DNA from 3 places in the Streptomyces sp. NBC_00029 genome. Region 3 is predicted to be linked to each of the others. Evidence: riboswitches for the same ligand, from Rfam matches in the RefSeq annotation. Region 3 holds a riboswitch; each other region holds the start of a gene.
What was found. Region 3 has a riboswitch for thiamine pyrophosphate ahead of thiO (glycine oxidase ThiO). Riboswitches for the same ligand answer to the same signal wherever they lie in the genome.
Positions count from the first base shown of each region.

Region 1: it holds a riboswitch for thiamine pyrophosphate, as region 3 does, so the genes downstream of both, thiC (phosphomethylpyrimidine synthase ThiC) here and thiO (glycine oxidase ThiO) in region 3, are expected to answer to the same signal.
Region 2: it holds a riboswitch for thiamine pyrophosphate, as region 3 does, so the genes downstream of both, OG753_RS29725 (thiamine ABC transporter substrate-binding protein) here and thiO (glycine oxidase ThiO) in region 3, are expected to answer to the same signal.

Region 1 is NZ_CP108292.1:4,613,351-4,622,753, forward strand. Features, by position in the region: gene OG753_RS21645 (hypothetical protein) at 1-381, shown strand, start outside; gene OG753_RS21650 (collagen-like protein) at 424-1,863, opposite strand; gene OG753_RS21655 (hypothetical protein) at 2,108-3,025, opposite strand; gene OG753_RS21660 (glycosyltransferase) at 3,279-4,367, shown strand; gene thiC (phosphomethylpyrimidine synthase ThiC) at 4,426-6,213, opposite strand; TPP riboswitch at 6,208-6,353, opposite strand; gene OG753_RS21670 (YibE/F family protein) at 6,393-7,880, shown strand; gene OG753_RS21675 (SsgA family sporulation/cell division regulator) at 7,896-8,345, opposite strand; gene OG753_RS21680 (helix-turn-helix domain-containing protein) at 8,443-9,189, opposite strand.
Region 2 is NZ_CP108292.1:6,321,601-6,331,003, forward strand. Features, by position in the region: gene rpsB (30S ribosomal protein S2) at 38-928, shown strand; gene tsf (translation elongation factor Ts) at 1,064-1,900, shown strand; gene pyrH (UMP kinase) at 2,063-2,842, shown strand; gene frr (ribosome recycling factor) at 2,936-3,493, shown strand; gene OG753_RS29715 (phosphatidate cytidylyltransferase) at 3,493-4,569, shown strand; gene rlmN (23S rRNA (adenine(2503)-C(2))-methyltransferase RlmN) at 4,663-5,775, shown strand; TPP riboswitch at 5,834-5,943, shown strand; gene OG753_RS29725 (thiamine ABC transporter substrate-binding protein) at 6,029-7,126, shown strand; gene OG753_RS29730 (iron ABC transporter permease) at 7,222-8,838, shown strand; gene OG753_RS29735 (ABC transporter ATP-binding protein) at 8,838-9,403, shown strand, end outside.
Region 3 is NZ_CP108292.1:2,860,242-2,869,644, forward strand. Features, by position in the region: gene OG753_RS13700 (phytoene desaturase family protein) at 1-1,416, shown strand, start outside; gene OG753_RS13705 (hypothetical protein) at 1,433-2,293, opposite strand; gene metF (methylenetetrahydrofolate reductase [NAD(P)H]) at 2,345-3,259, opposite strand; gene thiE (thiamine phosphate synthase) at 3,381-4,016, opposite strand; gene OG753_RS13720 (Rv2175c family DNA-binding protein) at 4,102-4,467, opposite strand; gene OG753_RS13725 (NAD(P)/FAD-dependent oxidoreductase) at 4,559-5,779, opposite strand; TPP riboswitch at 5,861-5,972, shown strand; gene thiO (glycine oxidase ThiO) at 5,970-7,157, shown strand; gene thiS (sulfur carrier protein ThiS) at 7,154-7,354, shown strand; gene OG753_RS13740 (thiazole synthase) at 7,360-8,154, shown strand.

The sequences.
Region 1 (9,403 bases), 1.8 Mb from region 3:
TTCGGCGGCCTCACCGCGGTGGCCCTGCTCTTCGCCGTGATCGGGCTGCTGGTGACGGCCGTCCGCAACAGCGCGACCGAGGTGGGGGCGGACGAGACCGAGGCGGTGCCGGACGAGGTCGCACGGGCCCGCGAGGCCTGGCGGCACGCGCTGCTGGAACGCGGCATCATGCCGTTCCTGCGGGACGCGCTGGCCGATCCGAGCGCGGGGCCGGGCTTCCCCACCCCCCGCACGCCGGCGGCCGGCCGCATCCCCAACCTGGGATACAGCCGGCCGGACTTCACCAGTCCGGGATCCCCCTCGGAGGGACCCCGGCCCGGCTACACACCTCCGGACTTCACGAGCCCGGACTTCGGCGGCCCGGAACACCAGCCGGACTGAGGTCCGGCCGGCGCTCCGGGCCCGCCTGGGTCCACTGGCGGGTCACCCGGCCGGGTGCTCGCGGCGGAACTTGTCGCTCTTGGGCATGCTGGGCTCCGCCGCCGATTGCCCGGCGGGCGCGTTCTCGACGGACCTGTTCGTCGGCGGAGCGGTCAGGGGGCCGGGGATGATCTCGACCCACGGGTGTGGGTCCACCGGCATCACCGTCCCGCAGTTCAGTGACGGCGTGGGGTTGCTGACGGTGCAGAAGGTCTCGAAGACCCGCCCATCGTGAGTCGACACCTCGATGTTGGCCCCGTTGGAGTGCTCGTCCACGGCGATTCCGCACGCCAATCCGGTCGGGTAGCCCGGGTTCCGCGCGGCGATGGTCAGGTTGTGCCAGTCGAAGTTCGTCGCCGAAGACCCGGGTCCGGCGATCCCGCGGATTCCGACGTACGCGACCCCGTTGATCATCACTGCCTTGACCTCACGGGAGGCGCTGGGCTTGTAGTTGGCGATGGCGTTGCACAGCGGGGTCGCACCCGTAGCACCGGTCGCGCCCGTAGCACCGGTCGTACCGGTAGCGCCCGTAGCACCCGTAGCACCCGTAGCACCGTCCACGCCGTCGACACCGGTCGCACCGGTCGCGCCCGCGGCCCCGTCCACACCATCGACACCGGTCGCACCGGTCGCGCCCGCGGCCCCGTCCACACCATCGACACCCGTGGCACCCGTCGCGCCCGTCGCGCCCGTCGCGCCCGCGGCCCCGTCCACACCATCGACACCCGTGGCACCCGTCGCACCCGTCGCGCCCGTCGCGCCCGCGGCCCCGTCCACACCATCGACACCCGTGGCACCCGTCGCACCCGTCGCGCCCGTCGCGCCCGCGGCCCCGTCCACACCATCGACACCCGTGGCACCCGTCGCACCCGTCGCGCCCGTCGCGCCCGCGGCCCCGTCCACACCATCGACACCGGTCGCACCCGTCGCACCCGTCGCGCCCGTCGCGCCCGCGGCCCCGTCCACACCATCGACACCCGTGGCACCCGTCGCACCCGTCGCGCCCGTCGCGCCCGTCGCGCCCGCGGCCCCGTCCACACCATCGACACCCGTGGCACCCGTCGCACCCGTCGCACCCGTCGCGCCGGTCGCGCCGGTCGCGCCGTCAGCCCCGGGCGCACCCTGCGGACCTCGTGGACCTGTCGGACCCGTCGGACCCGGCTTGCCGGGGCACTCGTCGCCGCCCCCAGCGCGGGGGCCTGCCTCGGAGTTCTCTCTCGGATCGCGCTTGGGCTTCTTGTGCGGATCGCAGTGGTCCCCGCCGCCCGTGGGATTCGCCACGCGGGCGGCCTTGGCCGCCTGGAGGGTCTGACCCGTGGCGAGCACGGGACTGGAGATTCCCGCCAATACCAGGGCAAGTGATGCGAGGGTGCCACCCTTCACCCAGCTGCTCCGCCTGGGCAGCGGGCCCAGTGTTGACCTGGTCCTCTTCTCGGGGCTCATGTACGCCGCTCCTTCTCGAAACCGGATCGAACGATCTGCGAGGGACCTTTCAGTCCGTCCCGGTCATCGTGGGGATCGCGGTCGCGAGCAGGGAGGCGCCTCGCAGATAAGTCAACTAATCGGACTAGCTGTGCACCCCCAACCGCGGCTTACGGCCGGGGGCGGACTGCCGGCCGGCCCCGAACGCCAGGGGCCGGGAGCACCCCAACCTGGGATACGCCCGGCCCGATGTGATGAACCCGGACTACTTCTGGTTCAGCGCCCGGCGGTCCTTGAGGACGTCGAGCTTGCCCTTGAACCTGTCGAGCGGTGGCGGCGGGCCGTCCGACCCGGGCGTCGGGGTGGTCAGCTCGTCCCAGTCATCGTCACAGTCGAGGACGAACCCGACGTTGGGATCCGTGTCCTGTTCCACGTCGCAGAGGATCTCCCAGACTTCGCCCCCACTGGTCAGCGTCTGGACCGAGACGCCCCCCGCTGCGTTGCTCTGGGCGGCGATGGAGATCGCGCACGCACCGTCCGGGAAATCGGTCTCGGTGTCCGTCAGGTCGTACCAGAGGAAGTCCGACGGGTTCGGCTGAAGGTTCCGGATACCGGCGTACGCGACGTTGTTGCTGAGGACGGCCTTGAGGTCGTTGGCATTGCTGGGCCGGTAGGCGTCGACGTCACTGCACTCGCCGGGCGTACCCGTAGCACCGGTGGCACCCGTGGCACCCGTGGCACCCGTAGCGCCGGTGGCACCAGTCGCACCCGTGGCACCGTCAGCACCAGTACCCGTCGCGCCCGTGGCACCCGTAGCGCCGGTGGCACCTGTCGCACCCGTGGCACCGTCGGCCCCGGGCTCACCCTGCGGGCCCCGCGGGCCCGTCGGACCGGTCGGACCCGGCTTCGGGCAGTCGTCGCCGCCACCGCGGGGGCCTGCCGCTCTCGGATCGTAGTCGTGGTCGCCGTGACCGTTCCCTTGCTGCTTGCACTTGTCCCCGCCGCCCGTGAGGCTCGCCACACGGGCGGCGTTGGCCGCCTGGACGGTCTGACCCGTGGCGAACACGGGACTGGAGATTCCCGCCAATACCAGGGCAAGTGATGCGAGGGTGCCACCCTTCACCCAGCTGCTCCGCCTGGGCAGCGGGCCCAGTGTTGACCTGGTCCTGTTCTCGGGGCTCATGTACGCCGCTCCTTCTCGATACCGGATCGAACGATCTGCGATGGAACGTGTCGGTCCATCCCGGTCATCGTGGGGATCGCGGTCGCGAGCGGCGGGACGCATCGCAGATAAGTCAACTTATCGGACCAATGAAGCGCCCCCAATGGCGGTTCGAGCTTCCTTGCACGGCATTACACGGATACCTAACGTCGACTCAAGGTCATTTTCATCACTACTGTGGATGGGATCCTTGAAACCAACGGTCTGTCTGAACATGATCGTCAAAAATGAGGCTCCGGTGATCCGGCGCTGTCTCGAATCGGTACGCCCGCTGATCGATACCTGGGTGATCGTGGACACGGGCTCGACGGACGGCACCCAGGAGATCATCCGGGAATTCCTCGGCGATCTGCCCGGCGTGCTGCACGAGCGGCCGTGGCGGGGATTCGGCGCCAGCCGCACCGAGGCGATCGAGCTCGCCCGCACTCACGCGGACTACCTGCTGTTCCTCGACGCCGATGACCTGATGGAGGTACAGCCCGGCTTCCGCATGCCGGAGCTCACCCTGGACGCGTACCGCCTCGCGGTGCACCACCGCCCCGTCGTCCACTGGCGTCCCGCCCTGGTCTCCACCCGCCTGCCCTGGACCTACGTGGGCGTGCTCCACGAGTACCTGCACTGCGAAGCCGGGTACAGCAGCGAGGTCCTCGAAGGCGCCAGCATCCTCATCGTCGGCGGCGGGGCGCGCGGCCGGGAGGGGAGCGAGCAGGAGAAGTACCGGCGCGACGCGGAGATCCTCGAACAGGGTCTGCTCGACGAGCCGGACAACGCCCGCTACGCGTTCTACCTGGCCCAGAGCTGGCGCGACGCGGGAGAAGCGGAGAAGTCCCTCGCCGCCTACGACCTGAGGGCGGGCATGGGCGGTTTCGCCGAGGAGGCCTACTGCGCGCAGCTCTACGCGGCCCGGCTGGCGGCGCGCCTCGAACGGCCGGCGGCCGAGGTCATGGACCGCTACCTCCGCGCGCACGAGAGCCGCCCCACGCGGGCCGAAGCGCTCGGCGACCTCGCCCGCGTGTGCCGCGTCGAGAGCCGCTGGCCACTGGCGTACGTGTTCGCCCGGCAGGCGGTGCGGATCCCGCGTCCCGACGACATCCTCTTCGTCGAGCCCGACTGGTACGCGTGGCGCGCGCTCGACGAGCTGGCCGTGGCCGCGTACTGGACCGGCGCCTACCAGGAGTCGCTGGAATGCAGCGAGCGCCTCCTCCAGGAGGGCAGGCTCCCCGAGGACCAGCACGCCCGCATCCGCGGCAACCTCGACTTCGCCCGCCGCAAGCTGGACCCGCAGTACCAGGTGGTCGCCTGACGGCGAGGGCCCGCGACTCCCCCCATAGGGTCGCGGGTCCTCACCATCGGCGGTTGCGTCAGTCGGCCAGCGGCAGGTAGACGCGGTTGCCCGAGGCCGCGAACTCGGCGGACTTCTCCGCCATGCCGGCCTGGATCTCGTCCGCCTTCAGGTCGCCGCCGTGCTCACGGCGGATGTCCTGCGAGATCTTCATCGAACAGAACTTCGGACCGCACATGGAGCAGAAGTGCGCGGTCTTGGCCGGCTCGGCCGGGAGGGTCTCGTCGTGGAACTCGCGGGCCGTGTCCGGGTCGAGGGCCAGGTTGAACTGGTCCTCCCAGCGGAACTCGAACCGCGCGTCCGACAGGGCGTCGTCCCACTCCTGGGCGCCCGGGTGCCCCTTGGCCAGGTCCGCGGCGTGCGCCGCGATCTTGTAGGTGATGACGCCGGTCTTGACGTCGTCACGGTTGGGCAGGCCCAGGTGCTCCTTGGGCGTGACGTAGCAGAGCATCGCGGTGCCCCACCAGGCGATCATCGCGGCGCCGATGCCCGAGGTGATGTGGTCGTAGGCGGGCGCGACGTCCGTGGTCAGCGGGCCGAGCGTGTAGAACGGCGCCTCCTCGCAGATCTCCTGCTGGAGGTCGATGTTCTCCTTGATCTTGTGCATCGGGACATGGCCCGGGCCCTCGATCATCGTCTGGACGTTGTGGCGCTTGGCGATGGTGTTCAGCTCGCCCAGCGTCTTCAGCTCGGCGAACTGGGCCGCGTCGTTGGCGTCCGCGATCGAGCCGGGGCGCAGTCCGTCACCGAGGGAGTACGTGACGTCGTACGTCGCGAGGATGTCGCAGAGCTCCTCGAAGTTCGTGTAGAGGAAGTTCTCCTTGTGGTGCGCCAGGCACCACGCGGCCATGATCGAGCCACCGCGCGAGACGATGCCGGTCTTGCGGCGGGCGGTCAGCGGCACGTACGGCAGCAGCACGCCGGCGTGGACCGTCATGTAGTCGACGCCCTGCTCGGCCTGCTCGATGACCGTGTCCTTGTAGATCTCCCAGGTCAGGTCCTCGGCGCGGCCGTCGACCTTCTCGAGCGCCTGGTAGAGCGGCACGGTGCCGATCGGGACGGGAGAGTTGCGCAGCACCCACTCGCGCGTGGTGTGGATGTTGCGGCCGGTGGAGAGGTCCATGACCGTGTCGGCGCCCCACTTGGTCGCCCAGGTCATCTTGTCGACCTCCTCCTCGATGGAGGAGGTGACCGCGGAGTTGCCGATGTTGGCGTTGACCTTCACCAGGAACCGCTTGCCGATGATCATCGGCTCGATCTCGGGGTGGTTCACGTTCGCCGGAAGCACGGCGCGACCTGCGGCGATCTCCTCGCGGACGACCTCGGGGGAGACGTTCTCGCGGATCGCGACGTACTCCATCTCCGGGGTGATCTCACCGCGGCGGGCGTACGCGAGCTGCGTGACGGCGGCGCCGCCACGGCCGCGGCGGGGCTGCCGAGGGCGGCCCGGGAAGACCGCGTCGAGGTTCTTGAGGCCACCGCGCGGCGAGGTGTGCTTGATGCCGTCGTCCTCGGGGCGCGCGGGGCGGCCCGCATACTCCTCGGTGTCACCGCGGCTGATGATCCAGTTCTCGCGCAGCGGCGCGAGGCCGCGGCGGACGTCGGTCTCGATCTGCGGGTCGGTGTACGGGCCGGACGTGTCGTAGAGCGTCACGTCCTTGCCGTTGGTGAGGTGGACCTGGCGGACCGGCACCCGGAGGTCGGGCCGGGAGCCCGCCAGGTATCCCTTGTGCCAGCCGGGCTGGCGCTCGGTCTGGCCGTCGGCGTCCTGGCTGACGGCAGGCGTGCGTGCGTCCTGAATGGTCATGAGACCTGATCTCCCTACGCCGGCATTACCCGGTAACAGGTTCGGCGGTCGACGCAGCCTCTTCCCGTACGCATCCGTGATGCTCGTACGGTGATCAGCGTCCTCTCAGCCCGGTGCTCCGAGCTCCCGCGTTGTGCAAAGGTGCCCCCACGCTAGCGTCATCCATGGCGTGCTGAACAGTGGGCCCCCTCATCTCTTGCGATGATCTGCTGGTGACGCCCTCGCCGCAGCCCCCCACCGAGCCCACAGAGACCCAAGGCCACAACGGCCACGAGCACGCGAGTCCCGGGGAGTTCACCGGGCACCCGTCAGTGCCCTCCGCCGGTCGCTCCGACGCGCGTTCCCCGGAGCATTCCCACGGGCACGGGCACGGGCACAGCCACAGCCACGGGCCGGCCGCCCCCGTCTCGAAGCACCTGCGCAAGGTCATCGCCGCCGTACTGATCCCCTTCGCCGCCGCCGTCTTCATCGGCATGGCAGTGCTCTGGCCCGGCGGCGCCCCCGGCCACGAGCGCACGGGGGTAGGCTTCGACCGGCAGACCCAGCAGGGCGTGGTCACCTCGCTCGAACAGGTCGACTGCAAATCCGTGAACGCCTCCCAGGTGCCGACGACCGCGGCTCCCTCCACCCCCGAGGGCCGGCAGGCGCAGGCCGAGCAGACCGGCGAGTGCAAGAAGGCCACCGTCGAGGTCACCAGCGGCCCGGACAAGGGCCGCACCTTCGTGGAGATCGTCCAGCCGGGCGCGCCGCGGCAGTTGGAGGACGGCCAGGAGGTGGTGGTGGCGTACGCACCGGACGCCCCGCGCGACCTCCAGTACTCGGTGATCGACGTGAACCGCAAGCTCCCCATGGCGCTGCTGGCCGGCATCTTCGCGCTGGCGGTCGTCGTCGTCGGGCGGATGCGCGGGCTGTTCGCGCTGATCGCGCTGGCGGTCAGCTTCGGCGTGCTGACCCTCTTCATCCTCCCGGCCATCCTGCAGGGTTCGAACCCGCTGGTCGTCGCGGTGATCGGGGCGAGCGCGATCATGCTGATCGCGCTCTACATGTGCCACGGGCTGACGGCCCGCACGTCGGTCGCCGTGCTCGGCACGCTCGTCTCGCTGCTGCTGATCGGGCTGCTGGGCTCGGGCTTCATCGACTGGGCGTTCCTCAGTGGCAACACCGATGACAACACCGGGCTGATCCACGGGCTGTACCCGGACATCGACATGAGCGGTTTGCTGCTCGCAGGCGTGATCATCGGATCGCTGGGCGTCCTCGACGACGTGACGGTGACCCAGACCTCCGCGGTGTGGGAACTGCGCCAGGCGGACCCCTCGATGGGGCCACGAGCCCTCTACCGAGCGGCCATCAGGATCGGCCGCGATCACATCGCGTCGGTGGTCAACACCCTGGTGCTGGCTTACGCGGGTGCCGCACTGCCCCTGCTCCTGCTGTTCTCGATCGCGAACAGCAGCATGGGTTCGGTGGCCAACAGCGAGCTGGTGGCGGAGGAGATCGTACGGACCCTCGTGGGCTCGATCGGCCTGGTGGCCTCGGTCCCCGTGACAACGGCACTGGCCGCACTGGTGGTTTCCGCCGACCGACCGGGATCCCCGGCCGGCGGCCCGGCCGTCAGTCCGGCCGCCGGGCCGGTCCGCGGCCGGGGCCGGCGACGCAAGCGCTGAAGGGAGTGCGGTCGGTCAGCCGGCGTTCTGCTCGTTCTGCTGCGATTCGGCGAGGATCTTGCCGAGGGCCTCGTCGAGGTTCTCCTCGAAGTCGCCCAGGTTGCGCTCCTGTCCGAGCGGAACGATCCGGTCGGTGCGGTCGAGGAACGCGACGAGCGGCGCCGCGCTGGCCCGGAACAGGGCACGGTCGCCCCCGACCTGGAGCCTGATGTGGACGTCGGACAGATCCTCGGGGTGGGTGGGGGCGATGTGCACATCGCCGTCACCGCATGGCTTGTTGATGCCGTCGAGGAGGAGTTCCCGGCCGAACGCCCAGGTCACGGGCGCATCTCCGGGAAGGTGAAAGGTCAGGCGGACTGCGTAGGGGTCGCGTGCGTCGTACCGGAGTTCCACCGGAATCCGGAACGAGAGCTCCTCGGAAACGAGGAAGCTCATCATGACCTCTGCCTGTACCGACTCGCGCATTGACTACCCCGCTGTAGTTGAAGTGGCCAGGAATGATCCCCCAGGACCCACTTGACAAGAGTGGTGGAAGCGGTAGCAGATCACAAGGAGTGAGTTTTCAGATACTGATAGAGAACGAGAGGGTGCTCAACAGCGCGCCTACTTCACTCCGTAGTCGATTGACTACATAGAGCAATCGATCTTCCTGGTGCAGGGGTAGAGAAATAGCCATCGTTGCGGCCGCATCACCGGCCGTAATGGGGATGGCGGCACAGACGGTGCCAAGGGCATATTCCTGGCGTTCGATCACAGGCTGCATTCGCCCGAGGGCCCCGATCCGGTTTTCCAGGGACCGCAGATCCCGGACGGTATAAGGGGTGATGGCCCCGACCGGATGACGGTCGTAGTACTCCTTGCGCGTCTTCTCGTCGAGCTGTCCGAGCAGGCACTGCCCGATGGCGTGCGCATGACCCGTCTCACGGAAGTCGGCCCACTCCTCGCAGGCCGGACTGGCCGGAGTGTCCGAGACACCCACGACCTCGATCTCACCCTCGCGGTAGACCGCGAAGTAGACGGGGGCACCGACCGTGTCGCGGAAGTGCGCGAGCGAGTCGAGGATCATGCTGCGACGTTTCTGCTGGAGTCCCCCGGCCGCGAGCCGCTCCGCGGCCTCGCCCAGTACGAAGACTCCGCTCACTCTGCGCAGATAGCCCTCGTGCGTCAGGGTGCGCAGCAGGTGGTACGCGGTGGGAAGCGGGAGCCCGGCCTCGCGGGCCAGCTGTTTCGCCGGAGCTCCCCCGCTATGGGACCCCGCCGCTTCGAGCAGCCTCAACGCGCGCTGCACCGAACCGATCAGAGTCGGCACACCGGCATTGTGAACCGGAGACAAAGCTCACCCCCAGGCGTGGCGGCGGGTCTTTGGGCAAGCCCGCCCTGCGGGGGCCGCCCCCGCGCGCGCCGTGGCTCCTGGGGGTCGTACTCGGCGGCTCGTTTGGATCGCCGCTGGTCAGGGCGGCAGGTCGGAGCGGCGGTACCGGCTTTCGGTGCCCAGGGAACGGCACAGATTGCCACTCTATCCA
Region 2 (9,403 bases), 3.5 Mb from region 3:
GCGTCAGGAACCAAACCGAGAAACCAAGGAGATGGCCATGGCCGTCGTCACGATGCGGGAGCTGCTGGAAAGCGGCGTCCACTTCGGTCACCAGACCCGCCGTTGGAACCCGAAGATGAAGCGCTTCATCTTCACGGAGCGCAACGGCATCTACATCATCGACCTGCTGCAGTCGCTGTCGTACATCGACCGCGCCTACGAGTTCGTGAAGGAGACCGTCGCGCACGGTGGCTCCATCATGTTCGTCGGTACCAAGAAGCAGGCCCAGGAGGCCATCGCCGAGCAGGCGACGCGCGTTGGTATGCCGTACGTCAACCAGCGGTGGCTGGGTGGCATGCTCACCAACTTCTCCACCGTCTACAAGCGCCTTCAGCGTCTGAAGGAGCTTGAGGCGATCGACTTCGAGGACGTCGCCGCCTCGGGTCTCACCAAGAAGGAGCTCCTGGTCCTCTCCCGCGAGAAGACCAAGCTGGAGAAGACCCTCGGTGGTATCCGCGAGATGTCGAAGGTTCCCAGCGCCGTCTGGATCGTCGACACCAAGAAGGAGCACATCGCCGTCGGTGAGGCGCGCAAGCTCCACATCCCGGTCGTCGCGATCCTCGACACCAACTGCGACCCCGACGAGGTCGACTACAAGATCCCGGGCAACGACGACGCGATCCGTTCCGTCACCCTGCTCACCCGCGTGATCGCCGACGCCGTCGCCGAGGGCCTCATCGCCCGCTCCGGCGCTGCGACCGGTGACTCGAAGCCGGGCGAGAAGGCCGCCGCCGAGCCGCTCGCCGAGTGGGAGCGCGACCTGCTCGAGGGCGACAAGAAGGCCGACGAGCCCGCCGAGGCCGCTCCGGCCGAGGCTGCTGCCGAGGCCCCGGCCGCCGAGGCCCCCGCCGCCGAGGCCGCTCCGGCCGCGGACGCCGAGCAGGCCTGACCCACTGAGAGCGCCCGGCGTTCACTCGCCGGGCACTCCCAGCACGGACGATGACGGCGGGGGAGCCGCGCCAAAAGCGCGGCGCCTCCGCCGTTCACCCGTAGATCTACGACTTCGAGAGAGAATCCCAGACTCATGGCGAACTACACCGCCGCTGACGTCAAGAAGCTCCGCGAGCTCACCGGCGTCGGCATGATGGACTGCAAGAACGCGCTGGTCGAGTCCGACGGCGACGTCGACAAGGCCATCGAGGCCCTCCGCATCAAGGGTCAGAAGGGCGTCGCCAAGCGCGAGGGCCGTTCTGCCGAGAACGGTGCCGTCGCCTCCCTCATCTCCGACGACAACACCTCCGGTGTCCTCGTCGAGCTGAAGTGCGAGACGGACTTCGTCGCCAAGGGTGACAAGTTCCAGGCCGTCACCAACGAGATCGCCGCGCACATCGCCGCGACCTCCCCGGCCGACATCGAGGCGCTGCTCGCGTCCGAGATCGCGCCCGGCAAGACCGTCCAGGCGTTCGTGGACGAGGCCAACGCCAACCTCGGCGAGAAGATCGTCCTGGACCGCTTCGCGCAGTTCACCGGCGGTTACGTCTCGGCGTACATGCACCGCACCATGCCCGACCTGCCGTTCCAGATCGGCGTCCTGGTCGAGCTGGACAAGGAGAACGCCGAGGTCGCCCGCGGCATCGCGCAGCACATCGCCGCGTTCTCCCCGCAGTGGCTGTCCGCCGAGGACGTCCCGGCCGAGAAGGTCGAGTCCGAGCGTCGTGTGGCCGAAGAGGTCACCCGCGCCGAGGGCAAGCCCGAGGCCGCGATCGCGAAGATCGTCGAGGGTCGCGTCAACGGCTTCTTCAAGGAGAACACCCTCCTTGGCCAGGCCTACGCGCTGGACAACAAGAAGTCCGTCCAGAAGGTTCTGGACGAGGCCGGTGTCACCCTGGTGCGCTTCTCGCGCATCAAGGTCGGCATCTGAGTCCGTCCGTACGCGACGGACACCGGACCCCGGTAGGGTCTGAGGCAGTCGTCCGCGCTCGCGCGAGGCGACCGCAGATCTGACGAGGAGGCCATTGCCGTAGAGGGAACCGCAAGGACCCACCGGCAATGGCCTTCTTCGTATGTGCACGAGGAGATCTCCATGAATCAGGGCGTGGACCCCCACACCGCATCCGACGACAAGAGCGACCAGGACGAGAAGGGCCGCCGCTTCATGCTGAAGCTGTCGGGCGAGGCCTTCTCCGGTGGCGGAGGACTGGGCGTCGACCCCGACGTCGTCCACGCCATCGCGCGTGAGATCGCCGCGGTGGTCCGCGACGGCGCGGAGATCGCCGTCGTGATCGGCGGCGGCAACTTCTTCCGCGGCGCCGAACTCCAGCAGCGCGGCATGGACCGGGCCCGGTCCGACTACATGGGCATGCTCGGTACCGTCATGAACTGCCTCGCACTCCAGGACTTCCTGGAGAAGGAGGGCATCGACTCCCGCGTGCAGACCGCCATCACCATGGGCCAGGTCGCGGAGCCGTACATCCCGCTGCGTGCCGTGCGGCACCTGGAGAAGGGCCGCGTCGTCATCTTCGGCGCCGGCATGGGCATGCCCTACTTCTCCACCGACACCACGGCCGCCCAGCGCGCCCTGGAGATCGACGCCGAGGCCCTGCTCATGGGCAAGAACGGCGTCGACGGGGTCTACGACTCCGACCCGAAGAAGAACCCGGACGCGGTGAAGTTCGACGCGCTGGAGTACAGCGAGGTCCTCTCACGCGACCTCAAGGTCGCCGATGCCACCGCGATCACGCTCTGCCGCGACAACAAGCTGCCGATCCTCGTGTTCGAGCTGCTCGCCGAGGGCAATATCGCCCGGGCCGTCAAGGGTGAGAAGATCGGCACGCTCGTGAGCGACCAGGAAACCCGGGTCTGAGCCGTCCGCTGCCGGACCGAGCGGGCCCGGACCGGGCCCGCCAGACCCGCCCGCCCGCCTGAACCATCCATATCTGACATGCAGGAGCACGTGGTGACCGAAGAGATCCTCCTCGAGGCCGAGGAGAAGATGGAAAAGGCCGTCGTCGTCGCCAAGGAAGACTTCGCCGCGATTCGCACCGGCCGTGCGCACCCGGCGATGTTCAACAAGATCGTGGCGGAGTACTACGGCGCCATCACGCCCATCAACCAGCTCGCCTCCTTCTCGGTGCCCGAGCCGCGCATGGCGATCGTGACCCCGTTCGACAAGAGCGCCCTGCGCAACATCGAGCAGGCCATCCGCGACTCCGACCTCGGTGTCAACCCGAGCAACGACGGCAGCATCATCCGGGTGACCTTCCCCGAGCTGACGCAGGACCGCCGCAAGGAGTACATCAAGGTCGCGCGCACCAAGGCCGAGGACTCGAAGATCTCGCTGCGCGCCGTCCGCCGCAAGGCCAAGGACGCCCTTGACAAGCTGGTCAAGGACAAGGAGGCCGGCGAGGACGAGGTGCGCCGCGCGGAGAAGGAGCTCGACGACACCACCGCGAAGTACGTCGCGCAGGTGGACGAGCTCCTCAAGCACAAGGAAGCCGAGCTCCTCGAAGTCTGATGAACGACACTTCCTGGCAGCCGGAGCCGGTTCCGGCGGGTCCCGCATACGATGCGCAGGTGGGCCCGCACACTCGGCCCATGCCCATCGTGCCCGATGCCGCCGGCCGTGACTTCGACGACCGGGAAGCACGCGATCGGGGGGTCGTCGCCGACGGCGGCCCCCTCTTCCGCGCCGATACGCCGCCGCAGGAGCCCATGCCCAGCCCCCCGCCTCCGCATGCCCAGCAGCCGCAGGACTCCTCGCCCCCGCCGCAGAAGAAGCGCGCCGGGCGGGACCTGCGTGCGGCCATAGGGGTAGGCGTCGGTCTCGGCGCGGTGATCTTCGCCTCGCTGCTGATCGTCAAGGCCGTCTTCGTCGGCGTCATCGTCGTCGCGGTCGTCGTCGGCCTGTGGGAGCTCACCTCCCGGCTGCAGGAGAAGAAGGGCATCAAGGCCCCGCTCGTCCCGCTCGCGGTCGGCGGCGCAGCCATGGTCATCGCCGGATACGTCCGGGGGGCCGAGGGCGCCTGGGTCGCCATGGCCCTGACCGTGCTGGCGGTCCTGGTGTGGCGGATGACCGAACCGCCCGAGGACTACCTCAAGGACGTCACGGCGGGCGCCTTCGCGGCCTTCTACGTCCCCTTCCTGGCCACCTTCGTCGCGATGCTGCTCACCGCCGACGACGGTCCCCAGCGCGTGATCACCTTCCTGCTCCTGACGGTGGTCAGTGACACAGGGGCCTACGCGGTCGGCTGGCGCTTCGGCAAGACCAAGCTCGCGCCGCGCATCAGCCCCGGCAAGACCCGCGAGGGACTGTTCGGCGCGGTGGCCTTCGCCATGGCGGCCGGCGCGCTGTGCATGGAGTTCCTGATCGACGGCGGCGCCTGGTGGCAGGGCCTGCTGCTCGGCCTCGCGGTCGCGGTCAGCGCGACCCTGGGCGATCTGGGCGAGTCGATGATCAAGAGGGACCTCGGCATCAAGGACATGGGCACCCTGCTGCCGGGACACGGCGGCATCATGGACCGCCTCGACTCCCTGCTCCCGACGGCCCCCGTGGTGTGGCTGCTGCTGGCGGCCTTCGTAGGCACCGGCTGACCTGCGAAAAGGCGTCGCAGGACGCCGGGCGGTTACTCTTGGAAGGCGCGCTGCTTCTGCGGCGCGCCTTTCGTCTTACAAGGAGTACCTGCCATGGCCCGCCCCGTTCCGGGAGAGCTCACCTTCGTCGCCCCTCGCGGGGCCAAGAAGCCGCCCCGGCACCTCGCCGACATGACCCCGGCCGAGCGCCGTGAGGCGGTCGCCGCGATCGGCGAGAAGCCGTTCCGGGCCAAGCAGCTCTCCCAGCACTACTTCGCGCGGTACGCGCACGACCCGGCCGAGTGGACCGACATCCCGGCGGGCTCGCGGGAGAAGCTCCAGCAGGAGCTGCTGCCGGACCTGATGAACGTCATCCGGCACATCTCGTGCGACGACGACACCACCCGCAAGACCCTGTGGAAGCTGCACGACGGCACGCTCGTCGAGTCCGTGCTCATGCGCTACCCCGACCGGGTCACCATGTGCATCTCCTCGCAGGCCGGCTGCGGCATGAACTGCCCGTTCTGCGCGACCGGCCAGGCGGGCCTCGACCGCAACCTCTCCACCGCCGAGATCGTGCACCAGATCGTCGACGGCATGCGCGCGCTGCGCGACGGCGAGGTCCCCGGCGGCCCGGCGCGGCTGTCGAACATCGTCTTCATGGGCATGGGCGAGCCGCTGGCCAACTACAACCGCGTGGTGGGCGCCATCCGCCGGCTCACCGACCCGGAGCCCGACGGCCTGGGCCTGTCGCAGCGCGGTATCACCGTCTCCACCGTCGGTCTGGTTCCGGCCATGCTGCGCTTCGCCGACGAGGGCTTCAAGTGCCGTCTGGCCGTCTCGCTGCACGCGCCCGACGACGAGCTGCGCGACACCCTCGTCCCGGTCAACACCCGCTGGAACGTCCGCGAGGTGCTCGGTGCGGCCTGGGAGTACGCCGAGAAGTCCGGCCGCCGGATCTCGATCGAGTATGCCCTGATCCGCGACATCAACGACCAGGCCTGGCGCGGTGACCTCCTGGGCAAGCTGCTCAAGGGCAAGCGCGTGCACGTCAACCTGATCCCGCTGAACCCGACGCCGGGCTCCAAGTGGACCGCCTCGCGGCCGGAGGACGAGAAGGCCTTCGTGGAGGCCATCGCCCGGCACGGCGTGCCCGTGACCGTACGGGACACCCGCGGCCAGGAGATCGACGGCGCGTGCGGCCAGCTGGCCGCCTCGGAGCGCTAGATTCCGCTTCTGTTCGACGCGATTCGGCCACGGGGTACCCTGTGGCCGAACCAATTTCATATTCCGACAGGGGAGCGCCACAGCGCTGAGAGTGCGGTATCCGTCATCCGCAGACCCTCTGAACCTCGCCCCGGTCATTCGGGGTAGGAAGTTCGGTCACCACTCTTGCTGTTGCGCCCTGCCCGGCGTCCGCTCGCGAAGAGCGCCGGTCGGGGCCGCGTCTTCTCCTGGACATCCCAGGAGGAATTCACCAATGAGCACCACCAAGAAGATCGCGGGTGCCGCGCTCGCGGCCGCGCTCGGCGTCACCACGCTCAGCGCATGCGGCGGCGACGCCAAGGACAAGACCGCGGGCGCGAGCGACGCCCCGAAGTCCACAACCGTCACGCTGGTCTCCCACGACTCCTTCAACGTGACCGACGCGGTCCTCAAGGAGTTCGAGCAGCAGAGCGGCTACACCGTCAAGACGCTGAAGGCCGGGGACGCGGGCGCCGCGCTCAACCAGGAGATCCTCACCAAGGGCTCCCCGCGCGGTGACGTCTTCTTCGGCGTGGACAACACCCTCCTCTCGCGCGCCCTCGACAACGGCATCTTCACGCCGTACGAGGCCAAGGGCCTCGCCGGGGTGAAGCCCGAGTACGTGCTCGACAAGGAGCACCGGGTCACCCCGATCGACTCCGGTGACATCTGTGTCAACTACGACAAGGCCTACTTCGCCGAGAAGAAGATCGCCCCGCCGCAGACGCTGGACGACCTGGTCAAGCCGGAGTACAAGAACCTGCTGGTCACCGAGAACGCCGCGACCTCCTCGCCCGGCCTCGGCTTCCTGCTCGCCTCCGTCGGCAAGTACGGCGAGGAGGGCTGGAAGGACTACTGGAGCAAGCTGAAGGCCAACGGCGTCGAGGTCGTCGACGGCTGGGAGCAGGCCTACAACGAGCGCTTCTCCGGCTCCGCCGGCGGCAAGAAGGCCAAGGGCGACCGCCCGCTGGTCGTCTCCTACGCCTCCAGCCCTCCGGTCGAGGTGCTGTACGGCGAGCCGCAGCCGGCCGAGGCCCCCACGGGCGTCTCCACCGGCACCTGCTTCCGGCAGATCGAGTTCGCGGGCCTGCTCAAGGGCGCCAAGAACGAGGAGGGCGGCAAGGCCCTCGTGGACTTCCTGATCAGCAAGAAGTTCCAGGAGGACATGCCTCTCCAGATGTTCGTGAACCCCGTGACGAAGGACGCCGCCCTGCCGGAGCTGTTCACCAAGCACGGTGTGGTGATCGAGAAGCCCGAGAACGTGGCTCCCGAGACCATCGCCAAGAACCGTGAGCAGTGGGTCAAGGCATGGACCTCGCTCGTCGTGAAGTAGGCGGTACCAAGGAGCCGGGCGCGGCGTCGGGGGGCGCCGCGCCGGGCCCCGGCCCCCGCGAGGGGGCGCGGGCGACCGCCGTGCGGCTCGCCCTGATGGCCGTGCCGCTCGCGTTCTTCGGGCTGTTCTTCGCCTATCCGGTCGTCGCGATCGTCGGGCGCGGGCTCAAGACCGACGAGGGGTGGCAGTTCGGCCGGTTCGCCGAGGTGCTGGCCCGGCCCGACATCGCCGACGTGCTGTGGTTCACCACCTGGCAGGCGCTCGCCTCCACCGTGCTCACCCTGCTGATCGCGCTGCCGGCCGCCTACGTCTTCGCGCGCTTCGAGTTCCCCGGCAAACAACTGCTGCGGGCCGTGGTGACGGTTCCCTTCGTGCTGCCGACCGTGGTGGTCGGCACCGCCTTCCTCGCCCTGCTGGGGCGCGGCGGGCTCACCGACGAACTGCTCGGCGTCCGGCTCGACACCACCGTCTGGGCGATCCTGCTCGCGCACGTCTTCTTCAACTACGCCGTGGTCGTCCGCACGGTCGGCGGGCTGTGGGCCCAGCTCGATCCGCGCCAGGAGGAGGCCGCCCGGGTGCTGGGAGCCGGGCGGTTCACCGCCTGGCGGCGGGTGACCCTGCCCGCGCTGGCCCCTGCGGTGGCGGCCGCCTCGCTGATGGTGTTCCTGTTCACCTTCAGCTCCTTCGGCGTCGTCCTGATCCTCGGCGGGCCGTCGTACTCCACCCTGGAGGTGGAGGTCTACCGGCAGACCGCGCAGCTCCTGGACCTGCCGACGGCCGCCGTCCTGACGATGGTGCAGTTCGCCGCGATCGGCGGGATCCTCGCCGTGCACGCCCGGACCGTGCGCAAGCGCGAAACCGCGTTGCGGCTGGTGGACCCGGGCCGCACCACGCACCGGCCGCGCGGTTGGGCCCAGCGCACGCTGCTGGGCGGGGTGCTGCTGACCGTCGCGCTGCTGATCGTGCTGCCGCTGGGCGTACTGGTCGAGCGGTCCTTCGACGCCCCCGGCGGCTACGGTCTCGGCTACTACCGGGCCCTGCAGGACGCGGGCGCCGGCGGCGGGACCTTCCTGGTGGCGCCGCTGGAGGCGATCTGGAACTCCCTGCAGTACGCGCTCGCCGCCACCGCGATCGCGCTGGTCATCGGGGGACTCGCGGCCGCGGCCCTGACCCGGCGCGGAGGCCGCTTCGTACGCGGCTTCGACGCGCTCTTGATGCTCCCGCTCGGAGTGTCCGCCGTGACGGTGGGCTTCGGCTTCCTGATCACCCTGGACGAGCCGCCGCTCGACCTGCGGACCTCGTGGATCCTGGTGCCGCTGGCCCAGGCGCTGGTCGGCGTGCCCTTCGTCGTACGGACCATGCTGCCGGTGCTGCGCGCCGTGGACGGCCGGCTGCGGGAGGCAGCGGCGGTGCTCGGCGCCTCGCCGCTGCGGGCCTGGCGGGAGGTGGACCTGCCGCTGGTGCGGCGGGCGCTGCTGATCGCGGCCGGGTTCGCCTTCGCGGTGTCGCTGGGGGAGTTCGGCGCGACCGTGTTCATCGCGCGGGCGGACCGGCCGACGCTGCCGGTGGCCGTGGCGCGGCTGCTGGGGCGGGCCGGGGAGCTGAACTACGGCCAGGCGATGGCCCTGAGCACGATTCTGATGCTGGTGTGCGCGGTGTCCCTGCTGCTGCTGGAGCGACTGCGGCCCGACAAGACCTCCGGAGAGTTCTGATGACACTGCTTCAGCTGGAAGGGGTGTCGGTCCGCTTCGGTGAGCGCGCGGCCCAGCACGCCCTCGACCGCGTGGACCTCGCGGTCGCCGAGCACGAGGTCGTGTGTGTCCTCGGCCCGAGCGGAAGCGGCAAGTCCACGCTGCTGCGGGTCGTCGCCGGGCTCCAGCAGGTGTCCGGGGGCAGGGTGCTGCTGGGCGGGGCCGACCAGGCCGGGGTACCCGTGCACCGACGGGGCGTGGGCCTGATGTTCCAGGACCACCAGCTCTTCCCGCACCGCGACGTCGGCGCGAACGTCTCCTTCGGCCTGCGGATGCGGGGCGACGGGCGCGCCTCGTGCGCGGACCGGGTCACGCAGCTGCTGGACCTGGTCGGGCTGCCCGGTGCCCAGGGCCGGGCGGTGGCCTCCCTGTCGGGGGGCGAGCAGCAGCGGGTGGCGCTGGCCCGGGCGCTGGCGCCGTCGCCGCGGCTGCTGATGCTGGACGAACCGCTGGGGCAACTGGACCGCGGGCTGCGGGAGCGGCTCGTGGTGGAGCTGAGGGGTCTGTTCTCCCGCCTGGGCACGAC
Region 3 (9,403 bases):
GCACGAATTGCGGTGATCGGCGCCGGCATGGGCGCGATGGCGACGGCGGCCCGGCTGGCCGTGGCGGGGCACCTGGTGACGGTGTACGAACGCGGGACGACCTACGGCGGAGCCGTGGGCCGGTACGAGCGCGACGGCTTCGCCTTCGACACCGGCCCCGGACTGCTGCACCTGCCGGCCGTCTACCGCGACCTGTTCGTGAAGACCGGCAAGCGGCCGCTGGAGACGTGCGTCGACATGGTCCAGGTGGACCCGGCCGTCCGGCACGTGCTCCCCCACCACGGAATCGACGTCACCCTCCCCGGGGCCTCGCACGGCGGTGTCGCCGCCGCCCTGGAATCCGCCTTCGGCCCGGGCGCGGGCGAGCGCTGGAACGCCGTCCTGGGACGCGCCCGCGACGCCTGGGACGCCACCCGGCGCCCGCTCCTGGAGGAACCGCTGCGGCCCGGCGCCCGGCAGACCCTCGGCGGCGACCCGTATCCGGCCCTGCGCAGGAGCGGCCTGCTGCGCCGCCGCCCGCCCACCCTCGCCGAGATGGCCGACCGGGAGCTGGGCGGCACCCTCGCCGACGTGCTGACCGGCGTGGTGCGCGGGTACGGGATCGACCCCGCCACCGCACCCGCCTCGGCGGCCGTGCTCCCGTACATGGAGCAGACCTTCGGCAGCTGGTACGTGCGCGGCGGGATGCGGGCCCTGGCCACCGCCGTGTACGAGCGCTGCCTGGAGCGCAAGGTCGCCTTCGTCTTCGGGGCGGAGGTCCGGGAGGTCCTGGTGCAGGGCGGCCGGGCGGCCGGTGTGCTGCTGGCCGACGGCAGCGAGGCGGCCGCCGACTCCGTCGTGTGCGCGATCGACCCGCGGCAGCTGCCGGCCGGTTCGCTGCCGTGGCCGCCGGAGGCGGTTCCCGCCCGCGGGGACGGCGTACCCTCCCGGCTCACGCTCCTGCTGGCGCTGCGCGGCGCACGCCCCGCCGCGGCGGTGCACCGGACCCTGGTCCACTCCCCGGGGGCGCAGGTCACCGTCCTGCGCCCGGACGATCCGGCCACCCGGCCCGACGGGGAGCACGAGGCGGTCACCGTGAGCGCCGTGCACGGGCCCGGGACCTCGGAGCCCGCGGAGCTGCTGAACCTCGCGGAGAAGGCCGTACAGGGCCTGCGGGAGCGGTTGTTGTGGCACGAGGTGCGCACCCCGGCCGACATCGGGGCGGCGACGGGTGCGCTCGGCGGCGCGGTGCCCCCGCCCGCCCTCGCGGGGGCCGGGGGCCGGCTGCTCCATCCGGCCAACTCCACGGCCGTGCCCGGGCTGTACCTGGCGGGCGGCTGGGCCCACCCCGGCGGCGGGCTGCCGCACGCCGGGATGACCGGGGCCCTGGTGGCCGGACTGATCGTGGAGGGCGCGGACTTCCGCGGCTCCCAGTGACCGGCGGCGGAGGCCGTCAGTAGCGGTACTGCTCGTACCCGCCCTGCTGGGGGTACGGGTACTGCTGCGGCTGCTCGCCCTGGTCCTCCATCGGGTAGGCCTGGCCGGCCCCGTCGGTGGACCGCTGCTGCGGGACCCAGACCCCGCCGGGCGGGGTGTCCGTGGAGTACTGCTGCTGCCCGTAGTCGGCGTACGGGGTGTAGTCGTACTGCTGGGGCGGGGCGACGCCACCGCCGGTGCCGATGTACGGGTCCGAGTAGGCGGCGTAGACCTGCTGCTGGTCGCCCGTCCCGTAGCCGCCCGAGTAGTCGTAGCCGCCCTGGTTCGACTGGTCGTAGTACGCCGCGTACTGGTGGGCGTCCTGCTCGGCGGTGGTGAACGGCGAGGCGAAGGCCGCCGTCCGGTCGGCCTCGGGGGCCGACGCGAAACTCTGTATCCCGTAGGACCCGATGTCCTCCGGCACCGGCTCCGGGCTGTAGACCTCTTCGGCCCGGTCCCGGAGCGGGCGCTCCTGCGCGGCCCCGTCACCGTCCTCGTACTCCAGCGCGGTGACCTGGAGCGCCGGCTCCTGCTTCGGCGCGCCACCGGCCCGGCGGCGTCCCGTCTGCCGTACGGGCTCCCCGCCACGGCGCAGCGCCCAGCCGGCGACGAAGCCCTTGCGGAAGGAGAGCGTCACCAGGGTCTGGCCCACGGCGAACGCCAGCGCGCCGGCACCGATGACCGGCACCGACGGCAGGATCACCCCGGCGACCACGCCGAGGAAGCCGGCGAAGGCGAGCAGGCGCCAGCGGAGCCGGGCCTTGTACTGCATCAGGACCTCGGCAAGCAGCCACAGCGCGACGAAACCGAACGCGATGTAGAGGACCGTCATTCCCATGCATGGGCCCCTCTCGGTACGGCCGCCGGCGCGGGAACGGGGGACGGCCGATCAGGCCCGCTGGTGCAGGCCCAGGTTCTCGTAGATTTCGAGAGTCGCCGTGGAATTGTTGAGCGTGATGAAGTGCAGACCCGGGACACCCTCGGACAGCAGTCGCGCGCAGAACTCCGTGGCGAACTCGATGCCAATGGAGCGTACAGCGGCCGGGTCGTCCTTGACGGCGAGCATGCGCTCTTTCACGTCCGCGGGGAAGACCGCGGTGCTGAGCTGGGGCAGTCGGTCGAGCTGCTTGATACCCACAACAGGCATGACCTCGGGGATGATCGGGGTCTCGCAGCCCGCCTTCTCGACGCTGTCGCGCAGCCGCAGATAATTCTCGGGATCGAAGAACATCTGGGTGATCGCATAGTCCGCGCCCGCACGGCACTTGTCCACGAAGTGCCGGATGTCCGTATCCCAGTCGCTCGATCGCGGGTGCATCTCGGGGAAGGCCGCGACGCCGACGCAGAAGTCTCCGGACTCCTTGAGCAGCCGCACCAGATCGGCCGCGTAGTGCACGCCCTCGGGGTGCGCCACCCAGTCGGCCATCGGGTCGCCCGGCGGGTCGCCGCGCAGGGCGAGCATGTTGCGGATCCCGGCGTCGGCGAACTGGCCGATGACGTGGCGCAGCTCGGCGATGGAGTGGTCCACGGCGGTGAGGTGCGCGACCGGGGTCAGCGTGGTGTCCGCCGCGATCTCCTGGGTGGCCTTGACGGTGCCGCCGCGGGTGGAGCCTCCGGCTCCGTAGGTCACGGAGACGAAGCTCGGGGATACCGCCTCGACCCGGCGCAGGGCGTTCCAGAGGTTGCGTTCGCCCTTCTCGGTCTTCGGAGCCCAGAACTCGAACGAGTAGGAGCGCCCGGACGCGAGGAGGTCGCGGACCGTGTGTGCACGATCCGACCAGGTGGAAGCGGTACCAGAAGCCATGGGGGCAGGTTAGACGCGGCCCGGCGGACACCGAAGCCCTGTCCATGCTTTGGACACGTTTTTGGACACCCGGGGGCCAGCTCTGGCCGAAAAGCAGCCCGCGAGGGGCGGTGGGCCGGGCTCAGGCGAGCCGGTCGCGGACCCGCTTGGCGAGCTCGGCGGCGGCCGCGCCGGGGTCGGTGGCCTCGGTGAGTGCGCGGACGACCACGATGCGGGTGGCGCCGGCGTCCAGCACCTCGTCCAGGTTCGAGCCGTCGATGCCGCCGATGGCGAACCAGGGGCGGTCCTGCTCCAGGGAGGCCGCGTACCGGACCAGGTCGAGGCCGGGGGCGTGGCGGCCGGGCTTGGTGGGGGTGGGCCAGCAGGGGCCGGTGCAGAAGTAGTCCACGCCGGCTTCGGCGACGGCCGCGTCGACCTCGTCCTCGGCGTGGCAGGACCGGCCGATCAGCACCCGGTCGCCGAGGACGGCGCGGGCGGCGGGGACGGGGATGTCGCCCTGGCCGAGGTGCAGGACGTCGGAGCCGATGGCGTGGGCGACGTCGGCCCGGTCGTTCACGGCGAGGAGCCTGCCGTGGCGGCGGGCGGCCTCGGCGAAGACCTGGAGGTGTTCGAGCTCCTCGCCCGCCTCCATGCCCTTGTCGCGGAGCTGGACGATGTCCACGCCCGAGGACAGGACGGCGTCGAGGAACTCGGGAAGGTCACCCTGGCGCTTGCGGGCGTCCGTGCAGAGGTAGAGCCGGGCGTCGGACAGCTGCATGGGTGTACCCCCCGTGATGGAGGCGGTGTACGGGCCGGGCCGCGGCCGTGGGCCCGTACACCGCTGTGGAGCGAAGACGATCAGGTCAGAGGGCGAGCGCCTGAGCGCGGCGCTTCACCTCCGTGCCGCGATTCTCGCTCAGCGCCTGCACGGGGGTGCCGGGCAGGGTCGGATCCTCGGTGAAGAGCCACTCCAGGATCTCCTCCTCGGTGAAACGGTCGTCGCGCAGCACGGTCAGCAGACCGACGAGGCCCTTGACGACCTTGTCGCCGTCGATGAAGGGGGCCGGCACCTGCAGGGAGCGGTTCTCGCCCCGGCGGACGGCGATGAGCTGCCCTTCCTTGACCATCTGGCGGACCCGGGTCACCTCGATGTTCAGCATCTCCGCGATGTCGGGGAGGTACAGCCATGAGGGGACAAGGGCATCGATCTTTGCGTCAATCTCGGTCACAGGCACAAGCCTGCCATCTCGGCTCCGCCGCCGGTACCTGAGCGGCCCCGTCCGGGTCGCGGCCCGTGGCGGGGCGGAGCCCGGACGGCGGTCAGGCCACTGCGGACTTCAGCGGGACCGAGGGGTCGCCGGCCTTGGCCGGGTCGAGAGGGACGGCCGTCTCGATGAGCTTGCGGCCCTGCGCCAAGTCGCGGGGGCGTCCCACGGCCAGGACGGCGACCAGGACTCCGTCCCGGAGCCAGCACACCGACCAGGAGGGGCCGGCCGGGTCGCCACGCAGGAGCAGGGTGTCGGCCTCACCGTGGTGTCCGGCGTACTGCACGAAGCGCCCGAACTGCTCCGACCAGAAGTACGGCACCGGGTCGTAGACCTGGGCCTGCTCCCCGGCCAGGATGTTCGCCGCGACCGTCCGCGGCCCCTGGAGCGCGTTGTCCCAGTGGTGCACGAGCAGCCGCTTCCCGTACCGCCCGGACGGGAAGGAGGCGCAGTCGCCGACCGCGTACACCCCGGGCAGGGAGGTACGCAGGTACGCGTCCGTGGTGATCGAGCCGTCGGGTCCGCGCTCCACCGCGGTCCCGGCGAGCCAGCCGGTGGCGGGACGCGCGCCGATGCCCACCACCACCGCGCCGGCGGGCAGGACGCGCCCGTCCGCCAGCAGGACCCGGCCCTCCTCGATCCCGGAGACCTTCGCCCCGGTGATCAGCTCGGCGCCGGCCTCCTCGTACCAGCGCGCCATCGGCCCGGCGACCTCGGCGGGCATCGCCCCCGCCAGCACCCGGTCCGCCGCCTCGACCACGGTGACCTCACAGCCGGCCTCGCGGGCGGCGGTGGCGAACTCGGCGCCGATCCAGCCGGCCCCGACGACCACGGTCCGGGGCGCCGTCGCCAGCACCGGGCGCAGCCGGGCCGCGTCGTCCAGCGTGCGCAGCAGGTGGACGCCCGGGACGCCCTCGGTCCCGGGCAGGGTCAGGGGCTGCGCGCCGGTCGCCAGGACAAGCACGCCGTACGGGACCGGTCCCGCCTCGGTGTCCAGCTCGTGGTCGGCGGCGCGCAGTCCGGTGACCTCGGTGCCGAGCCTGAGGTCGATGTCGAGCCCTTCGAAGTCCACGTCGAAGGCGGAGTCCTCGGCCTTGCCGAGGAGGACCGCCTTGGACAGCGGGGGCCGGTCGTAGGGCTGGTGGGGTTCGGCTCCCAGCAGGGTCACCGGGCCGGTGAAGCCCTGTTCGCGCAGGGCGACCGCGGTCTGCACCCCGGCCATTCCGGCGCCGACGATCACGACGCCGCGCTGATTCTGTTCCGTCTGCTCGCTCACCCGGCCACCCTAATCATCTGACGCTCCGTCAGGAATAGGTGCCGCCTTACCCGCCCTCCACGGCCGGGTTAGTCTGGCCACCGTACCTATCGCGGGAGTCCGGCGCACCGGGCTGAGAGGGAGGCTGGCCGGCCTCCGACCGTACGAACCTGATCCGGGTCATGCCGGCGAAGGGAGGGGCTGGACGCCCATGCACTCATCCCGAACATCCCGAACATCCCGAAACGGATCCGACGTCCTCGTCGTCGGGGGCGGAATCATCGGCCTGGTCACCGCCTGGCGGGCCGCCGCGCGCGGACTGCGCACCGTACTCGCCGACCCCGCGCCCGGCGGCGGCGCCGCCCAGGTCGCGGCCGGCATGCTCGCCCCCGTCACCGAACTGCACTACGGCGAGGAGGCCCTGCTCGGCCTCGGCCTCGCCTCCGCCGCACGCTATCCGCAGTTCGCCGCCGAGCTCGCGGAAGCGAGCGGCGGCATGGACATCGGCTACCGCGCCTGCGGCACCCTCGCCGTCGCCCTCGACGCCGACGACCGCCTCCACCTGCGCGAACTGCACGCACTGCAGCGCCGCTGCGGCCTGGAGTCCGAGTGGCTCACCGGCCGCGAATGCCGCCGCCTGGAGCCCATGCTCGCCCCGGGCGTACGCGGCGGCCTGCGCGTCGACGGCGACCACCAGGTCGACCCCCGCCGGCTCGCGGCCGCCCTGCTGGCCGCCTGCGAACGCTCCGGCGTGACCATCCACCGCGCGGCCGCGGAGCGGCTGCTCACCACCGGCGACCGAGCGACGGGCGCCCTCCTCGACGACGGCACCGAGCTGCTCGCCGACCAGGTGGTCCTGGCCGCGGGCTCGCTCACCGGTCGGCTGGCCGGAGTACCGCCGGAGGTCGTGGCCCCCGTACGGCCGGTCAAGGGCCAGGTCCTGCGGCTCACGGTGCCGGCCGCCTACGCGCCGTTCCTGTCCCGGACCGTACGGGCCGTCGTGCGCGGCAGCCACGTCTACCTCGTGCCGCGCGAGAACGGTGAACTCGTCGTCGGCGCCACCAGCGAGGAACTCGGCTGGGACACCACCGTCACCGCGGGCGGGGTCTACGAACTCCTGCGCGACGCCCACGAACTGGTCCCCGGCATCACCGAACTCCCGCTCACCGAGACCCGGGCGGGACTGCGCCCCGGATCCCCCGACAACGCCCCGCTGCTCGGCCCGACCGACCTGCCGGGCCTGCACCTGGCCACCGGGCACTACCGCAACGGGGTACTGCTGACCCCGCTCACCGGCGAGGTCCTCGCCGAGCTGCTGGCCACCGGCGAACTGCCGGAGATCGCGCGCCCCTTCACCCCCCGCCGGTTCTCCGCCGCACGTCAGGAGTCGTACGCATGACCATCTCCGTCAACGGCGAGCCGCGCGAGGTCGCGGCCGGAGCCACCCTCGACACGGTGGTCGCCGCCCTGACCACGGCCCCCTCCGGGGTCGCCGCCGCGCTCAACGAGACCGTGGTCCCGCGCGGTCAGTGGCCGGCCACCGTCGTGGGCGAGGGCGACCGGATCGAAATCCTGACCGCCGTACAGGGAGGCTGACCGGCATGGCGGACGACCTCTTCACCCTCGGCGGACGGACCTTCTCCTCCCGCCTGATCATGGGCACGGGCGGCGCCCCGAGCCTGGACGTCCTGGAACGCGCACTGGTCGCGTCCGGCACCGAGCTCACCACGGTCGCGATGCGGCGGCTGGACCCCACGGTCCAGGGCTCCGTCCTGTCCGTGCTGACCAAGCTGGGCATCTCGGTCCTCCCCAACACGGCGGGCTGCTTCACGGCGGGCGAGGCCGTCCTCACGGCCCGGCTGGCCCGGGAGGCGCTCGGCACGGACTGGATCAAGCTGGAGGTGGTCGCGGACGAACGGACCCTCCTGCCCGACGGCGTCGAACTGCTCGACGCCGCCGAGATCCTGGTGGACGAGGGCTTCACGGTCCTCCCGTACACCAACGACGACCCGGTGCTCGCCCGGAAGCTGGAGGACGTGGGCTGCGCGGCCATCATGCCGCTCGGGTCCCCCATCGGATCCGGCATGGGCATCCGCAACCCGCACAACTTCGAGCTGATCACGGAGCGCGCGTCGGTCCCGGTCATCCTGGACGCGGGCGCGGGCACGGCGTCCGACGCCGCGCTGGCGATGGAACTGGGCTGCGCGGCGGTGATGCTGGCCTCGGCGGTGACCCGCGCGCAGGAGCCGGTCCTCATGGCGTCGGCCATGCGGGACGCCGTCTCGGCGGGCCGCCTCGCCTTCCGTGCGGGCCGCATCCCCCAACGCCGCTTCGCGGAGGCCTCGTCCCCCACGGAGGGCCGCGCGACCCTGGACCCGGAGCGCCCGGCGTTCTGAGGGGGCGGGGCGAAGGGGAAGGGCGGGGCGGGAGAGCGGGGTCGGTCGGTGGGGCGGGCTTCGGGGGCGGCGGGAGCCGCTGGGGCGGTGGTCTGGGATGTGTATGGGGGTTTCCCGTCAGTCTCATCGTCTCTCCGGTTCGGGCCGGCCCCTCAAGGGCGCTCCTCCTTCGTCGTCGCGTCGCTACGCGATGTCGCTGCGCTCCACCCTTGACCGCCCGTCCCGCCCCGGACATACGAAGACTGCCGGGAAACCCCCAAAGGAACGGGCCGGGGGACAAGAGACAGGAACGGGACGGCCGGAGAAGCCCTGCCCGGTCGGGGGAAGGCACATCCCAGAGGCGGGGCCCATCCCGCACACCGGCCGGGACGGGGGTAGCGCAGCAAATCGCTACGCGCTCCTCATCCTTTAGCGTCTCCAGCCCGTCTTGGGCCGTACATAGGCCGCCCACGGACCTCGGTCCGTCTCACGAGATGCGTCCGACGACCGTCCGGGGCCGTTGAACGGGATTGACGGCTGATTCCCCGGCTATTTCGTCGTGGATCCGGGTCAGGGCAAAAGTGACATCGCGCACCCATCATCAAACAGGGGCAATTGGGGCAAACCACCAGCCTTTTGGGTCGCCGACGCACGCTGACCCGACTCCACCACGGAATGGCCGCTGTCAGGCGTCTTTCCACCCCGGACAGCCCTCGGACGCCCTCCATGAGGAGCATCGGTGCCTCTTGGGCGGCCTATGACCAGCTCCAGACGGTCGTCGGACGCATCTCGTGAGACGAACCGAGGGCGTGGGCCGCCTATGTCCAGCCCCGGACGGTCGTCGGACGCTGAGAGATGAGGAGCGCGTAGCGATGGGAGGCGCTACCCCCGACCCGGCCGGTAGCGCGCATGGGCCCCGCCTCGGGGAAGTGCCCCTTCCTCCGACCGGGCAGGGCATCTCCGACCGCCCCGTCCCTGTCTTGATGGCCCGGCCCGTTCCTTTGGGGGTTTCCCGGCAGTCTTCGTATGTCCGGGGCGGGACGGTCGGTCAAGGGTGGAGCGCAGCGACATCGCGAAGCGACGCGACCGTAGGGAGCGCCCTTGAGGGGCCGGCCCGACACGGAGAGACGATGGGACTGACGGGAAACCCCCATACGCATCTCCGATGCCGGTCGATGAGATCCCGCACACAGAAGCCGCCCCGCCCCTGTCCGGCCCCGCCCTCCGCCACCCCCGCCGCCGAAGCCGCCCCGCGTCCGTCCGGCCCCGG